2 regions of the Streptomyces sp. R-07 genome follow, and region 1 is predicted to be linked to the other one. Evidence: predicted binding sites of a transcription regulator. Region 1 holds the regulator's gene; the other holds the start of a gene.
What was found. Region 1 encodes HspR, which represses chaperone genes until heat shock. Its sites were predicted from a motif close to TTGAGNNNNNNNNNCTCAA; they were not measured.

Region 1 (8,509 bases):
TCATGTGAACCTGGTCAAAGCGGGGGAACGACGCGCCCGTTGAGCGTCTTCGCGGGTGAAGAGTTGAGTCGGCTCGACTCAGGTCTGTTGACGCAGGCGACCTCCTCGTGCATCCTTGAGTCTGTTCCACTCAAGTCAGTCAGCTGGAGGAATTGAAATGGCACGTGCGGTCGGCATCGACCTGGGCACGACTAACTCCGTCGTCAGCGTTCTGGAAGGCGGCGAGCCCACCGTCATCACCAACGCCGAGGGCGCCAGGACCACGCCGTCCGTCGTCGCCTTCGCGAAGAACGGCGAGGTGCTCGTCGGCGAGGTGGCCAAGCGTCAGGCCGTCACCAACGTCGACAGGACCATCCGGTCGGTCAAGCGCCACATGGGCACCGACTGGAAGATCGAGATCGACGGCAAGAACTTCAACCCGCAGCAGATGAGCGCCTTCATCCTGCAGAAGCTGAAGCGCGACGCCGAGGCGTACCTGGGCGAGAAGGTCGTCGACGCGGTCATCACCGTCCCCGCGTACTTCAACGACTCCGAGCGTCAGGCCACCAAGGAGGCCGGTGAGATCGCGGGCCTCAACGTCCTGCGCATCGTCAACGAGCCGACCGCGGCCGCCCTGGCGTACGGCCTCGACAAGGACGACCAGACGATCCTCGTCTTCGACCTCGGTGGCGGCACCTTCGACGTGTCCCTCCTGGAGATCGGCGACGGCGTCGTCGAGGTGAAGGCCACCAACGGTGACAACCACCTCGGTGGTGACGACTGGGACCAGCGCGTCGTCGACTACCTGGTGACGCAGTTCCAGAACGGTCACGGCGTGGACCTGGCCAAGGACAAGATGGCTCTCCAGCGTCTCCGCGAGGCCGCGGAGAAGGCGAAGATCGAGCTCTCGTCCTCGACCGAGACCTCCATCAACCTGCCGTACATCACGGCCTCCGCCGAGGGCCCGCTGCACCTGGACGAGAAGCTCACGCGCGCCCAGTTCCAGCAGCTGACCTCGGACCTGCTCGACCGCTGCAAGGTGCCGTTCCACAACGTCATCAAGGACGCGGGCATCAACCTCTCCGAGATCGACCACGTCGTTCTCGTCGGTGGTTCGACCCGTATGCCGGCCGTCGCCGAGCTCGTCAAGGAGCTGACCGGCGGTCAGGACGCCAACAAGGGCGTCAACCCGGACGAGGTCGTCGCCATCGGCGCCGCGCTCCAGGCCGGTGTCCTCAAGGGTGAGGTCAAGGACGTCCTGCTCCTCGACGTGACCCCGCTGTCCCTCGGCATCGAGACCAAGGGCGGCATCATGACCAAGCTGATCGAGCGCAACACCACGATCCCGACCAAGCGGTCCGAGATCTTCACGACGGCCGAGGACAACCAGCCGTCCGTGCAGATCCAGGTCTACCAGGGCGAGCGCGAGATCGCGGCGTACAACAAGAAGCTCGGCATGTTCGAGCTGACCGGTCTGCCGCCGGCCCCGCGTGGCGTCCCGCAGATCGAGGTCGCCTTCGACATCGACGCCAACGGCATCATGCACGTGACCGCGAAGGACCTGGGCACGGGCAAGGAGCAGAAGATGACCGTCACCGGCGGCTCCTCGCTGCCGAAGGACGAGGTCGACCGGATGCGCCAGGAGGCCGAGCAGTACGCGGACGAGGACCACCGTCGCCGCGAGGCCGCCGAGTCCCGCAACCAGGGCGAGCAGCTCGTCTACCAGACGGAGAAGTTCCTCAAGGACAACGAGGACAAGGTCCCCGGTGACGTCAAGGCCGAGGTCGAGGCCGCGCTCGTCGAGCTGAAGGACAAGCTCAAGGGCGAGGACACCGCCGAGATCCGCACCGCCACCGAGAAGGTCGCGGCCGTCTCGCAGAAGCTCGGCCAGGCGATGTACGCCGACGCCCAGGGCGCCCAGGCGGCCGGCGGCGACGCCGGTCAGGCCAAGGCCGAGGACGACGTCGTCGACGCCGAGATCATCGACGACGAGCCCCAGAAGGGTGGCCAGGCGTGACGGAGGAGACCCCGGGCTTCGAGGAGAAGCCCGACGTCCCCGCCGACGGCACGCCCGAGGAGACCGAGGCCGCCGACTCCGCCGACAAGGCGGAGGGGGCGGCCCCGGCCGGGGACGCCACTGACGTGGCTCTGCTGGCGCAGCTGGACCAGGCCCGTACGGCGCTCGGCGAGCGCACCGGCGACCTCCAGCGGCTCCAGGCCGAGTACCAGAACTACCGCCGCCGCGTGGAGCGGGACCGGGTCACGGTCAAGGAGATCGCCGTCGCGAGTCTCCTGTCCGAGCTCCTGCCCGTCCTCGACGACGTCGGCCGGGCCCGGGACCACGGCGAGCTCGTGGGCGGGTTCAAGTCGGTGGCCGAATCGCTGGAGACCGTCGTCGCCAAGATGGGTCTGCAGCAGTTCGGCAAGGAGGGCGAGCCCTTCGACCCGACGATCCACGAGGCCCTGATGCACTCGTACGCGCCGGACGTCACCGAGACGACCTGCGTGGCGATCCTGCAGCCGGGGTACCGGATCGGCGAGCGGACCATCCGGCCCGCCCGCGTGGCCGTCGCCGAGCCCCAGCCGGGCGCGGCTCCGGCCAAGGACGAGAAGCAGTCGGCCGACGAGGAGAGCGGTGCCCCCGAGGAGGGGTGACGCAACGATCGTCCGGAAGGAGGGACGTCGATGAGCACGAAGGACTTCGTCGAGAAGGACTACTACAAGGTCCTCGGCGTCCCCAAGGACGCCACCGAGGCCGAGATCAAGAAGGCGTACCGGAAGCTCGCCCGCGAGAACCATCCCGACGCCAACAAGAACGACGCGAGCGCCGAGGCGCGCTTCAAGGAGATCTCCGAGGCGAACGACGTCCTCGGCGACCCCAAGAAGCGCAAGGAGTACGACGACGCCCGCGCCCTCTTCGGGAACGGCGGCTTCCGGGCCGGCGGCCCCGGCGCCGGCGGCTCGTTCAACTTCGACCTGGGCGACCTCTTCGGGGGCGCCCAGGGCGGCGGGGCGGGCGGCGGCTTCGGGGGCGGCGGCGGGATCGGGGACGTCTTCGGCGGCCTGTTCAACCGCGGCGGGGGTGCGGGCACCCGTACCCAGCCGCGGCGCGGCCAGGACATCGAGTCCGAGGTGACGCTCAGCTTCACCGAGGCCATCGAGGGCGCGACCGTACCGCTGCGGATGTCCAGCCAGCAGCCGTGCACGGCGTGCTCGGGCACCGGCGACAAGAACGGCACGCCCCGGGTGTGCCCGACCTGCGTCGGCACCGGGCAGGTCTCGCGCGGCAGCGGCGGCGGCTTCTCGCTCACCGACCCCTGCGTGGACTGCAAGGGCCGCGGCCTCATCGCCGAGAACCCCTGCGAGGTCTGCAAGGGCAGTGGCCGGGCCAAGTCCTCCCGCACCATGCAGGTCCGCATCCCGGCGGGCGTCGGCGACAACCAGAAGATCCGTCTCCGCGGCAAGGGAGCGCCGGGCGAGCGCGGCGGGCAGAACGGCGACCTGTACGTCGTCGTGCACGTCGACGAGCACCCGGTCTTCGGCCGCAAGGACGACAACCTCACCGTCACGGTGCCGGTCTCCTTCACGGAGGCGGCGCTCGGCGGCGAGATCAAGGTGCCGACCCTCGGCGGCCCCGCGGTCACCCTCAAGCTGCCCGCGGGCACCCCGAACGGCCGGACCATGCGCGCCCGGGGCAAGGGCGCGGTCCGCAAGGACGGCACGCGCGGCGACCTCCTCGTGACGGTCGAGGTGGCGGTGCCGAAGGAGCTGGACGACAAGGCACGTGAGGCCCTGGAGACCTTCCGCGAGGCGACGGCCTCCGAGGATCCGCGGGCCGAGCTGTTCCAGGCCGCGAAGGGAGCATGAGCAGATGGAAGGGCGCCGCCGCAATCCGTTCGAACTGACCGACGAGTCGCCGGTGTACGTCATCTCGGTGGCGGCCCAGCTCTCCGGTCTCCACCCGCAGACCCTGCGGCAGTACGACCGTCTCGGGCTGGTCTCTCCGGACCGCACGGCCGGACGGGGCCGCCGCTACTCGGCCCGTGACATCGAGCTGCTGCGCACCGTCCAGCAGCTGTCGCAGGACGAGGGCATCAACCTGGCCGGAATCAAGCGGATCATCGAACTGGAGAACCAGGTCGCCGCGCTCCAGGCCCGGGTGTCCGAGCTGTCGGCGGCGGTCGAGGGCGCGGCGGCGACGCTGCGCCAGCGCGAGGCCCAGGTGCACGCCTCGTACCGCCGGGACCTGGTGCCGTACACCGACGTGCAGCAGGCGAGCGCCCTCGTGGTGTGGCGCCCGAAGCGCGGCGAGTAGCCCTTCCCCTGTCATGACCGAGGCCCCTTCCACAGCTGTGGAAGGGGCCTTCGTCCGTTCCCGCCGACGGCGCTCAGGGGGCCCGTACGAGCTCCACGGTGGGCAGCCGGGGGCCGGAGAACCGGGGCGTTCCGGCGGCCCGGTCGAGGCCGATCAGTGCGTCCACGGCCGTCAGCTGTCCCGTTCGAGGATGCCGGACTGGGCGATCAGGTAGCCGAGCTGTGCGCGGCTGCCACTGCCCAGGGCGGCGGCGAGCTTGGCGATGTGCGCGCGGCAGGTCCGTACGTTCATCCCGAGCCGGCGGGCGATGGCCTCGTCGACGTGGCCCTCGACGAGGAGCTTGGCGATGGAGCGCTGGACGCCGCCGATGCCGTCCGTCTTGATGTCGTACGGGATCTCCTCCCGTATCGGCACCGCCAGCTGCCAGAACTGGTCGAAGACGCCGCCGAGGTAGGCGACGAGACCGGGGTGGCGCAGTTCCAGGGCGACCTGGCGGTCGCTGCGGGCCGGGATGAAGGCGACCTCGCGGTCGACGATGATCAGCCGGTCGATGATCTCTTCGAGGGTGCGGACCTGGACCTCGGGGCCGACGTGCTCCAGATAGGTCAGCGTGAGCTCGGTGTGGCGTGCGGTGTGCTGGTAGAGCGTGCGCATGCTGATGCCGCGTCCCAGGAGCGGGGAGACGCGGTCGAGGGCCTCCGTCAGGGCCTGGGCGGGGCGGCCGCCGCCCGGCTGGACGGTGAGGAGTTCGTGGCGGCAGTTGGCCACGACGCGGTCGAGGGTCGAGTTGATGCGGTCGATGCCTTCGAGCACGGTGATGGCGTGTGTGGTGGGTGAGTCGTGGGCGCTGATGGCCATGAACGGCTCGAAAGCGTCCGACAGGGCGACGGTGCGTCGCCGGCGGTCGAGTATTTCCCGTTCGATCGGCTGGAGCAGCTGGGCGAGCGCCGCCGAGGGGGGAACCGGCCGCAGCCACTGCGCGTCGTCCGGATCGGGGTGCAGCAGCGACAGATCGAGGAGGCAGGGCGTCTCGACCGCCTCTGACCGGGGTATTCGCCCGGTGCGCAGAGCGGCCGCATACAGCTCGGAGCCCGCTTCGCACAGTTCGGCGTGCGAATGAGGGTGACCTGATTCGTCCGCTTGTTTCCGCATATGTACACCCCCAGGCTCCTGCATCTCAGGAACATGATGCCTGGGTTTGGTGGTGCAGGCGCAGAGAGTAAGCCATCGTCTTACTCGCGGGGGTTGGAAAAGAGACGTTGCCTTCAAGTGAGGTTGCTCGGTGATGATGAAGAAGCTCATACGCGCGGCGGCTGGACTCGCCTTCATCGCGGCCGCCACAGTGGGCGCGGGTGTGGCCCTCGACCCGGGCTGGCACTCGGGTACGGCGGAGGTGCAGGCCGCTCCGCTCGACCCGGGCTGGCACCTCGCGGCCCCCACGCTCCTCGATGACCCGGGCTGGAGCGTGGCCCCCCAGCAGGACCCCGGCTGGAGCTAGTCGGGCGCATGAATGTTCCCGATGACCCCAGGTTCCGCCGGGAGATGGCTTCGGCCTATCGCTCCGGCTGGCACTTCGTCGATCTCGCCACGGCCATCCCCCACCGTGGCGACTCGCTGAAGGTCACGCTCTTCGGAGAGCCGATCGTCGTCGCCCGTGAGCAGGACGAGGACGTCCGCGCGTACCGCTGTCTGCGCCGCCCCCGAGGCGCACCGCAGCCCATCCGCTGTGCCATCCGGTACGGCATGATCTTCGTCAACCTCGACCAGCGGGACCACCAGCTGATCGAGCCAGAGGCCATCACCGCCACCCCCCGCAGTGCCTGAGCGATTCCCCCGTCGTTGTAGATCGCTCCGGCACTTCCCCCACACAGCGGCGCCATCGCGGACCTGAAACGCGATGGCGCCGCTGTGCTTTTGTCCGCCGTCCGTCAGGCGCGGCCCATCGCCCGGGTGAGGGCGATCTCGATGACGACCCGGTCCGGGTTCGGGGCCGGCGTGCGGCCGTACCGCTCGGCGTAGCGGCCGACGGCGTCCGCGACGGTCTCGGCCTCCGTACGGATGCGGGCGACGCCCTCCAGGGTGGCCCAGCGCCCCTTGTCGACCTGGCAGACCGCGACCCGCGCGCCGTCCGCGCCCGCCGCCAGGACGTTGGCGACCTTCCGGCTGTTCTTGTTGGTGATCACGCGCGCGTACCCGCCCTCGGGGTCGTACGTGACGCCGACCGCGACGACGTGCGGTGTGCCGTCCGGGCGCGGGGTGGTCAGGGTGCACATGTGGTACTCGCGCCAGAAGCTCAGGTACGAGTCGGAGGGGTTCCTCGGGTCTGTGGCCATGCCCGGAAACTACCCGGCGCGGACCTCCCTCCGATACCTTGAGCCGCTTCGACTCAACTTTGTGTACTCTGGAGAAGTCATAGAAGGAGAGGACCCACGAGAACCCAGGAGGAGCACCGCACGTGGACGCCGAACTGACCAACCGGAGCCGGGACGCGATCAACGCGGCGAGCAGCCGCGCCGTGTCCGCGGGACACGCCGACCTGACCCCCGCGCATCTGCTGCTCGCGCTGCTGACCGGTCAGGACAACGAGAACATCACCGACCTGCTCGCCGCCGCCGAGGCCGACCAGGCGGTGGTGCGCGCCGGCGCGGAGCGGCTCCTCGCCGGGCTGCCGAGCATCACGGGGTCCACGGTCGCGCCCCCGCAGCCCAGCCGCGACTTCCTCGCCGTCATCGCCGACGCCGACAAGCGCGCCAAGGAGCTCGGCGACGACTTCCTCTCGACCGAGCACCTGCTCATCGGGATCGCCGCCAAGGGCGGCCGGGCCGGTGAGATCCTCGACGCGCAGGGCGCGAGCGCGAAGAAGCTGCTCGACGCCTTCGAGACGAGCAGGGGAGGACGCCGGGTGACCACACCCGACCCGGAGGGGCAGTACAAGGCACTGGAGAAGTTCGGCACGGACTTCACCGCCGCCGCGCGCGAGGGCAAGCTGGACCCGGTCATCGGCCGCGACCACGAGATCCGGCGCGTGGTCCAGGTGCTGTCCCGCCGCACCAAGAACAACCCGGTCCTCATCGGTGAGCCCGGCGTCGGCAAGACCGCCGTCGTCGAGGGCCTTGCCCAGCGGATCGTGAAGGGCGACGTCCCCGAGTCCCTGAAGAACAAGCGGCTCGTCTCGCTCGACCTCGGCGCGATGGTCGCCGGCGCGAAGTACCGCGGCGAGTTCGAGGAGCGACTGAAGACCGTCCTCTCCGAGATCAAGGAGAGCGACGGCCAGATCATCACCTTCATCGACGAGCTGCACACGGTCGTCGGCGCGGGCGCCGGCGGCGACTCCGCCATGGACGCCGGCAACATGCTCAAGCCGATGCTGGCCCGCGGCGAGCTGCGGATGGTCGGCGCGACCACCCTCGACGAGTACCGCGAGCGGATCGAGAAGGACCCCGCCCTGGAGCGCCGCTTCCAGCAGGTCCTGGTCGCCGAGCCGACCGTCGAGGACACCATCGCGATCCTCCGCGGCCTCAAGGGCCGCTACGAGGCCCACCACAAGGTGCAGATCAACGACTCCGCCCTGGTGGCCGCCGCGACCCTCTCCGACCGGTACATCACCTCCCGCTTCCTGCCCGACAAGGCCATCGACCTCGTCGACGAGGCCGCCTCCCGGCTCCGCATGGAGATCGACTCCTCGCCCGTCGAGATCGACGAGCTCCAGCGCTCCGTCGACCGGCTCCGCATGGAGGAGCTGGCCCTCAAGAACGAGACGGACGCGGCGAGCAAGCAGCGCCTGGAGAAGCTGCGGCGCGACCTCGCCGACCGCGAGGAGGAGCTGCGCGGCCTCACCGCCCGCTGGGAGAAGGAGAAGCAGTCCCTCAACCGCGTCGGCGAGCTGAAGGAACGCCTCGACGAGACCCGCGGCCGCGCCGAGCGCGCCCAGCGCGACGGCGACTTCGACACCGCCTCCAAGCTGCTGTACGGGGAGATCCCGGGCCTGGAGCGGGAGCTGGCGGAGGCCTCCGAGGCCGAGGCCCAGCAGGAGTCCAGCAAGGACACCATGGTCAAGGAGGAGGTCGGTCCCGACGACATCGCGGACGTGGTCGGCGCCTGGACCGGCATCCCCGCCGGCCGCCTCCTGGAGGGCGAGACGCAGAAGCTTCTCCGCATGGAGGACGAGATCGGCAAGCGGCTGATCGGCCAGTCCGAGGCCGTCCAGGCCGTCTC
Region 2 (8,509 bases), 1.7 Mb from region 1:
CCGACGAGGGCGACGCCGGCGACCAGCCGGTTGCGGACGCGCTTGGGCCGGCCGGCGGGGGCCTGCGGCTCACCGGGGGTCTGGCTCTGCGTGCCGTTCTTGCTCCGAGGCCGCTTCTTCTGCACCGGTGCTCGCATTCTTGATTCGTCCGCCGATGAAGCAGAGGTGACGATCGGTCACATGGAGCGCCCCCACCCCTGGTACGGCTTCCGACCATTCCAGCGCTTACGGCAGGGGGACGGGCATCGGCCGCTCCGCCACCCGAACGAGTGAACAACACTCAGTAGTTGGCTAACAACTTCCGGAGACGGGCGCCGAGGGCCCGTACGGGGCGCCGGTTGGATCTTCCGGGCGGGCTTTGGCAGGATGCCCGCCCGCAGCTCCCCGGAGGTGGCCCTTCCGCCTCTCGCGCCGCATCCGCCGGGTTGGTACAGGCCTTTTCCGGTCATTTGCAGGTCCCGTGAAGGAGTTCGCCGGGGAATACGCGGGGGCGGGCACACTGGATGGCATGCGCAGCGAAGTCGCCTCTCTTCCCGGCAGCCCCGAACGCCCCGACGAGGACTGGGTGGCCGCCGCTCTGCCCGCGTCGGGGAGCGGGGGGACGGTCGTTCTGCTCGACGGCGTCACACCCCCCGCCGGTGATGACGGTTGTGTGCACACGGTCCCGTGGTTCACTGCGCGACTGGGCGGGGCTTTGACCGAACTGTCCGGTTCCCGCCGGGACATGCCCCTGTCCGAGATCCTGTCGTCGGCAATCCGGCGCACCGCGGACGCCCACCGTGACACCTGTGACCTTTCTCACGTGCGAACGCCTCAGGCGACCGTGGTGCTCGCCCGCTGGGACGAGGAGTCGGTCGAGCACCTCGTCCTCTCCGACTCCGTCCTCCTCCTGGAGGGCCCGGACGGGACGGTGCGGGCCGTGCTCGACGACCGGCTGGACCGGGTGCCGGACGAGGTGCTGCGCTCCCTGGAGGCGACGGACCGGCTGCGGAACCGGGAGGGCGGCTTCTTCACCGCGGCGGCGGACCCGGCGGTCGCGGAGCGGGCGGTGACGGGGACGAGCCCGCGTGCGGAGGTGCGGGCCCTGGCGGCGCTCACGGACGGGGCGAGCCGCTGGGTGGAGCTGTTCGGCGCGGGCGACTGGACGGACTGCTTCGGCGTGCTGCGCGAGGAGGGCCCGGCCGGCCTGCTCCGCCGCGTGCGGGCCCTCGAGACGGCGGACGCGCACGCGGGCGGTTTGCGCCGCTGGAAGCTCCACGACGACGCGACGGCGGTCTACGCCGAGCTGCGGGACCGCTGAGCGGCGCGCCTCGCGCAAGACAGGCCCTAGCCCTCCGAGCGGACGTTGAAGTGGTTCAGGAGGCGGGCGAGTTCGGCGACCTCGGCGCGGTCCCAGTCGGCGAGTTTGCGGACGTAGCGTTCGCGCCGGGCGTCGCGGACGCTGCGGAAGCGGTCGCGGCCCTCCTCGGTGAGGCGGACGAGCGAGGCGCGGCCGTCGGCGGGGTCGGGGTCGCGGGCGACGAGCCCGAGGTCCTCCAGGGCGCGGAGCTGGCGGCTCATGGTGGCCTTGCCGACGCCGAAGTATCCGGCGAGCTCGGTGGCTCGCTGGGGTCCGGCGTCGTCGAGGCGTACGAAGAGGCCGTAGGCGGCGGGCTCCAGTTCGGGGTGGACCTCGCGCGCCATCTCCCCTGACTGGGCTCGGGCGCGGCGCAGGAAGACCGCCAGTTCCCGTTCGAGGGCGAGGAATTCCTGGTCCACACCACCTCCGGCGGTGACCCGGCCTTCATTTCCCGTACTGCTTCCGTGCACGTCAGCACCTCCCGCGCGCTTTCCGATCGCTGAAAGTTTCTTCCGGCGGCGTCCATCGCCGCAGCTCCTTCAGTATTTCGCAGGCGTAGACCAACGGCGGCAACCAGGCCCCCTTCCGCCGGGCGGGTCTACGTGCGTAGCGTCTTCCCCGGCAGCCCTGAATGACATGTCCATTCCAGGCCTTGTCATGCCGTCTGCCGCCACCGCTCCCCACCGAGCCTTTCGGAGGCACGCAATGCGTGTGCACAGATCCGGAACGACCCTCGCCGGCGCCGCCCTCGCGACCCTGGCCCTCCTCCTCCCCCTCGGCCTCTCCGGCACCGCCACCGCCGCCGAGGACGCCGGCGCCCTGAAGGCGACCCCCGCGCGCGGCTCCGCCTACATGGGCATGGGCGTGATCGCGCACGACGGCCAGGGCGCCAGGCCCGGAGGCGTCTCGACCCTGGCCGTCCAGACGGAAGGCGTCGACGTCTCCAGCCACAACGGCAACGTGGCCTGGTCCACGCTGTGGAACAGCGGGGTCAAGTGGGCCTACGTCAAGGCGACGGAAGGCACGTACTACAAGAACACGTACTTCACCCAGCAGTACACCGGCTCCTACAACGTCGGCATGATCCGCGGCACGTACCACTTCGCCACCCCGGACACGACGACCGGAGCGGCCCAGGCCGACTACTTCGTCAACAACGGCGGCGGCTGGTCGAGGGACGGCAAGACCCTGCCGGGCGTGCTCGACATCGAGTGGAACCCGTACGGCGCGACCTGCTACGGCAAGACGGCGTCCGGGATGGTCGCGTGGATCCAGGACTTCGTGAACCGGTACCGCTACCGGACGGGCCGCGACCCGGTGATCTACACGGCCACGAGCTGGTGGAAGCAGTGCACCGGCAACTCCGCGGCCTTCGCCTCCACCAACCCCCTGTGGATCGCGCGGTACGCCACCGAGGTCGGCGAACTCCCGGCCGGCTGGTCGTACTACACGATCTGGCAGTACACCTCCTCCGGCCCGACGGTCGGCGACCACAACCACTTCAACGGGGACTACTCGCGAGTGCAGGCACTCGCGAACGGCTGACCCCGCCGCGTTCCACGGCGGCCCTCCGGGTGTGCGGCGGCACCCCGGCGGGCCGCTTTTTCGTTCCCGCCCCTTGCCCATTGGTATGGACCAATGCGACGCTCTACGCCGGTCGCCCGGCATCCAACTCCCGTGCGTCCGCAGCGCGTTGCTCACCCCGTACTCCCCCACGCACGAGAGAGAGCCCCCGCATGCCGTCCTCCCGCCGTACCGCCACCGGCGTCGCAGCCCTGTCCGCCGCCGCGGCCCTGGTCACCCTCACCCCCGCCACCGCGAGCGCCCACGGGGCCGTCTTCAACCCCGTGAGCCGGATCGCTGCCTGCTACGCCGAAGGCCCCGAGACGCCCAAGTCGCAGGTGTGCAAGGACCTCGTCGCCGACTCCGGCACCCAGCCGCTCTACGACTGGAACGAGGTCAACATCGCCAACGCCGCCGGGCAGCACCAGGCCCTCATCCCGGACGGCAAGCTCTGCTCGGCGAACCGCGAGAAGTACCGGGCCCTGGACTGGGCGCGCACCGACTGGCCGGCGACGGCCGTGGCCGCCGGCTCCTTCGACTTCAAGTTCCGGGTGACGGCCCCGCACTCGGGCACGATGACCGTCTACATCACCAAGGCCGGCTTCGACCCGACCCAGCCCCTGAAGTGGTCGGACCTGGACCCGACCCCCGTCGCCGTCCACGACACCGCCCGCACCGCGACCGACGGCTACTACAACTTCACGGGCACCTTCCCGGCCCGCACCGGCCGCCACATCGTCTACAAGGTGTGGCAGCGCAACGACAGCCCCGAGGCCTTCTACAGCTGCTCGGACGTCACCTTCGGCGGCACGGCGACCGCGACGGCGACGGCGACGGCGACGGCGACGGGGACCGGGACGCAGGCCCAGGCGCCGAGCGAGGCGAAGATCGCGGCGGGCGCCGAGCTGTCCACCGTGAGCCACGCGGGCCACGGCGGCGACGAGCAGCCCCCGGCCCTCTCCGCCGAGACCGCCGAGGCCCCTTCCTCGCCGCTGCCGACGGCCCTCGCGGGCGCGGGCGCCCTCGCCGTCTTCGCGGCGGGCAGCCTGCTCCTGGGCCGCCGCCGCCGCAACTCGTCCGCCTCCTAGGAAGCTCCCAGGAAGCCCTCAGGAACCTCCCGGAAGCCCCTGGGAGGCCCCGGGGAGGTTCCTGGGAAGGGGCCCTCTAGGGGCCGGACGTCCCGAGCGGGAAGAGGGCGGTGAGCCGGGGCAGTGCCAACCCCTCCGGCCGAGACCCCCGCGGCTCCTCGTCCTCTTCCCACTCCCCCGCCGCCTCCGCGGCGTCCTCCGCCTCCTCGACGGCGTCGAGGAACTCCTCGCCGTCGTCGTCCTCCTGGCCCGTCAGCTCGTCGTACGCGTCCTGCGCGACGTAGTCGAGCTCCTCCCATTCGGGCCACTCGTCGTCGTGCCACTCGTCGTGGTGCCGGCCCACGAGCGCGCGCAGCCCGGGCACGTCGGCGAGGGCGTCCGGGTCGGCCACGACCGACTCGTACACCTTCCGCCCCTGGCCGACCAGCCAGAGCGTGAAGTAGTGGAAGCCGTCGTCCGTGCAGTCGCCGCCCTCGATCCGGTTCGCCGCCGTCCACACCGCGCGGGTGTCGGCTCTCTCGCACGCCCGCTCGAGACGCACCTGGAACTCCACACTCTCGGCCGCCGGGCGCCGCACCAGCTCCGCCCGCAGCCACTCGAGGCGCTCGTCCCGGTCACCGGGCCGGCGGCTCAACTCGTCGATGAGAGCCCAGAAGGCGTCGTCGTTCATGCGTACGAGCATGCCAGCCCGGACCGACATCCGAGAACCGAGATCCGGGTACGCCGGAGCGGGGTGCCCCGAGGGGACACCCCGCTCCGGCGTGGGAGGTTACGCGGCCACGTCCACCGGCACCACCGCCGGGGCGAGGGCGATCTCCAGGACCTGGCGGACGTCCGTCACCGGGTGGACCTCCAGCTTCTCCAGGATCTCGGCCGGGACGTCGTCCAGGTCGGCCTCGTTCCGCTTGGGGATCACGACCGTCGTGATGCCCGCCCGGTGCGCGGCGAGCAGCTTCTGCTTCACGCCGCCGATCGGCAGCACCCGCCCGGTGAGGGAGACCTCGCCGGTCATGGCCACGTCCGTACGGACCAGCCGGCCGCTCAGCAGGGAGGCGAGGGCGGTCGTCATCGTGACGCCCGCGCTCGGCCCGTCCTTCGGGACCGCGCCGGCCGGGAAGTGGATGTGCACGCCCCGGTCCTTGAGGCCGGTGACGGGCAGCTCCAGCTCCGCGCCGTGCGAGCGGAGGAAGGAGAGCGCGATCTGCGCGGACTCCTTCATCACGTCACCCAGCTGGCCGGTGAGGGTCAGTCCGGCGGCGCCCGTCTCCGGGTCGGCGAGGGAGGCCTCCACGAAGAGGACGTCGCCGCCCGCTCCGGTCACCGCGAGCCCGGTGGCCACGCCCGGCACGGCCGTCCGCCGCTCCGCCGGATCCTGGGCCGACTCCGGCACGTGGTGCGGCCGCCCGATGAGCTCCCGCAGGCCGTCGGACCCGATGCTGAACGGCAGCTCGCGGTCTCCCAGTTCGTGCTGGGCCGCGACCTTCCGGAGCAGCCGGGCGATCGACCGCTCCAGGGTGCGGACGCCGGCCTCGCGGGTGTACTCGCCGGCCAGCTTCCGCAGCGCGGACTCCTCCAGGACGACCTCGCCCGGCTCCAGACCGGCCCGCTCCAGCTGGCGCGGGAGCAGGTGGTCGCGGGCGATGACGACCTTCTCGTCCTCCGTGTAGCCGTCGAGGCGCACCAGCTCCATGCGGTCGAGGAGCGCCTCGGGGATGGCTTCGAGGACGTTGGCCGTGGCGAGGAAGACGACGTCGGAGAGGTCGAGTTCGACCTCCAGGTAGTGGTCGCGGAAGGTGTGGTTCTGCGCGGGGTCGAGGACTTCGAGGAGCGCCGCCGCGGGGTCGCCGCGGAAGTCGGAGCCCACCTTGTCGATCTCGTCGAGCAGGACCACCGGGTTCATGGACCCGGCCTCCTTGACGGCGCGGACGATCCGGCCGGGCAGGGCGCCGACGTACGTGCGCCGGTGGCCGCGGATCTCCGCCTCGTCGCGCACGCCGCCGAGGGCGACCCGGACGAACTTCCGGCCCATGGCGTGGGCCACCGATTCCGCGATCGACGTCTTGCCGACGCCGGGCGGGCCGACGAGGGCGAGGACGGCTCCGCCGCGGCGGCCGCCGACGACGCCGAGGCCGCGCTCGGAGCGGCGCTTGCGCACCGCGAGGTACTCGGTGATGCGTTCCTTCACGTCGTCGAGGCCGGCGTGCTCGGCGTCGAGGACGGCGCGGGCGCCCCGGATGTCGTACCGGTCCTCGGTCCGCTCGTTCCAGGGCAGTTCGAGGACGGTGTCCAGCCAGGTGCGGATCCAGGAGCCCTCGGGGGACTGGTCGCTGGACCGCTCCAGCTTCTCGACCTCCTTGAGGGCGGCCTCCCGGACCTTCTCGGGCAGGTCGGCGGCCTCCACGCGGGCGCGGTAGTCGTCGGACTCGTCGCCCTCGGTCTCGCCGTTGAGGTCGCGGAGTTCCTTGCGGACGGCTTCGAGCTGGCGGCGGAGCAGGAACTCGCGCTGCTGCTTGTCGACGCCCTCCTGGACGTCCTTGGCGATGGTCTCGGCGACGTCCTGCTCGGCGAGGTGCTCGCGGAGCTGGGCGGTGGCGAGCTTGAGGCGGGCGACCGGGTCGGCGGTCTCCAGGAGTTCGACCTTCTGGTCGACGCTGAGGAAGGGCGAGTATCCGGAGTTGTCGGCGAGGGCGCCGACGCCGTCGATCTGCTGGACGCGGTCGACGACCTGCCAGGCGCCGCGCTTCTTGAGCCAGCTGGTGGCCAGCGCCTTGTACTCCTTGACCAGTTCGGTCACGGAGCCGGGCAGCGGGTCGGGCAGGGCCTCCTCGACGGTGCTGCCCTCGACCCACAGGGCGGCGCCGGGGCCGGTGGTGCCGGCGCCGATGCGGACGCGGCCGAGGCCGCGGATGAGCGCGCCGGGGTCGCCGTCGGACAGGCGCCCGACCTGCTCGACGATGCCCAGGACGCCGGTGCCGGCGTAGGTTCCGTCGACCCGCGGCACGAGGAGCACGCGGGGCTTGCCCGCTGCGGTGCGGGCGGCGGCCTGGGCGGCCTCGACGGCGGCCCGTACGTCGTTGTCGGACAGGTCGAGCGGCACCACCATTCCGGGCAGCACGACCTCGTCGTCGAGCGGCAGCACAGGCAGAGTGAGCGGCACAGACGCCATGGACTCAGAAGCCATGATCTCCCCTTCGGCAGTCAAGTTGAGCTGTACGGACTCAATGCTTGTGAGCGGTGGAATGTTCCCAGGCGCTCGTTCGCTCTGAGCGATCACCCTCGCGCGCCCCCACGACCGACCGATGTAATACCTCCATGGATATTGCAGCCATTACATCAGCCTGGGTGGCGGGCTGGACCGTCTCCCGGGGCACCCCCGCCGCCGTCGCCGAGCCCTGGGGCCACCGGATCGAGGTCGGCCTGCCCCGGCACGTCGTACGGCACGTCCTGCCCGCCCCCGACGCGGACTCCGTCGGCGCGCTCTGCGCCCGGCTGACCGCCCCGTACAGCTGGCTCAAGGTGATGGCGGGCCCGGAGGAGGTGGCGCCCTGGATCACCGAGGGGTGGACGGTCCCCGACGACCCGGGCTTCATGATGGTCAAGCCGCTGGACCCGGGCGCCCGCCCCGCGCCGCCCGAGGGCTACGCCCGGACCACCGAGGTCGAGGACGGCGTCATCCGGGTCCGGATACTCGCCCCCGACGGCACCCTCGCCGCGCGCGGCCAGATCGCCCCGACCGGCTCCACCGCCGTCGCCGACCAGATCGAGACCGACCCCGCGCACCGGCGCCGGGGCCTCGGCGCCAACGTCATGCGCACCCTGGAGGCCGCCGCCGCCCAGGCGGGCGCGGAGACCGGCGTGCTGGCCGCGACCACGGACGGCCTCGCCCTGTACGACTCGCTGGACTGGCGCTACCGGGGACCGGTCACCGGAATCGTCCGCACGGGACCCGAGGGTCACTGAACGGGGGAAACCCGGCCGTCCGGCTGCGCGCGGGCCCCCGGACGGGGCATGCTCGACCCATGGTGCGAGGCGTACGGGTGACGAGGACGTGGTGCGGGACCCTACTGCTCGCGGGGGCCCTGGTCGCCGGGGTGAGCGGCTGCGGCCCGGGCGTGCCGTCCGCGCCCGGCGGGCCGCGGTCGAGCACGAGCGCGCCGGCCGTACCGAGCCCCACGACGGACCCCGGCACCCCGGCGGCGGACCCCCAGCCGGGCGAGGTCCTCGTCGAGGTGGTCGTCAACGGCGGGCTCGCCGGAGTCCGCAACCAGCTCGTCGTCCACTACGACGGCAGCTGGACCAGCCGCTCCGGCACCAAGCCGCCCCGGACCGGCAAGCAGACCCCCGCCGAGGCCGCGGAACTGCGGGCCGCCCTGGAGGACCCCGCCTTCGCCCTGGTCCCGGAGCGCCCCACGGGCAGCCCGGTCCCGGACGGATTCCAGTACTACGTGACGTACCGCCACCGCCTGGTCGTCGCGGGCGACGGCGAGCGCCCGCCCGCCCTCCAGCGCGTCTTCGCCGC

Region 2: the regulator HspR is predicted to act here: its motif matches at 7,194-7,212, upstream of lon (endopeptidase La).

Annotation. Positions count from the first base shown of each region.
Region 1 covers NZ_CP183978.1:3,726,114-3,734,622, reverse strand. The annotation lists gene dnaK (molecular chaperone DnaK) at 158-1,996, shown strand; gene grpE (nucleotide exchange factor GrpE) at 1,993-2,634, shown strand; gene dnaJ (molecular chaperone DnaJ) at 2,665-3,846, shown strand; gene ACN9M0_RS16905 (heat shock protein transcriptional repressor HspR) at 3,851-4,294, shown strand; gene ACN9M0_RS16900 (helix-turn-helix transcriptional regulator) at 4,466-5,446, opposite strand; gene ACN9M0_RS16895 (hypothetical protein) at 5,580-5,792, shown strand; gene ACN9M0_RS16890 ((2Fe-2S)-binding protein) at 5,801-6,118, shown strand; gene ACN9M0_RS16885 (pyridoxamine 5'-phosphate oxidase family protein) at 6,223-6,627, opposite strand; gene clpB (ATP-dependent chaperone ClpB) at 6,750-8,509, shown strand, end outside.
Region 2 covers NZ_CP183978.1:5,433,205-5,441,713, reverse strand. The annotation lists gene ACN9M0_RS25160 (nitrate- and nitrite sensing domain-containing protein) at 1-137, opposite strand, end outside; gene ACN9M0_RS25155 (hypothetical protein) at 509-1,300, shown strand; gene ACN9M0_RS25150 (MarR family winged helix-turn-helix transcriptional regulator) at 1,327-1,809, opposite strand; gene ACN9M0_RS25145 (lysozyme) at 2,045-2,884, shown strand; gene ACN9M0_RS25140 (lytic polysaccharide monooxygenase auxiliary activity family 9 protein) at 3,076-3,990, shown strand; gene ACN9M0_RS25135 (DUF4240 domain-containing protein) at 4,067-4,660, opposite strand; gene lon (endopeptidase La) at 4,760-7,171, opposite strand; gene ACN9M0_RS25125 (GNAT family N-acetyltransferase) at 7,303-7,950, shown strand; gene ACN9M0_RS25120 (hypothetical protein) at 8,010-8,509, shown strand, end outside.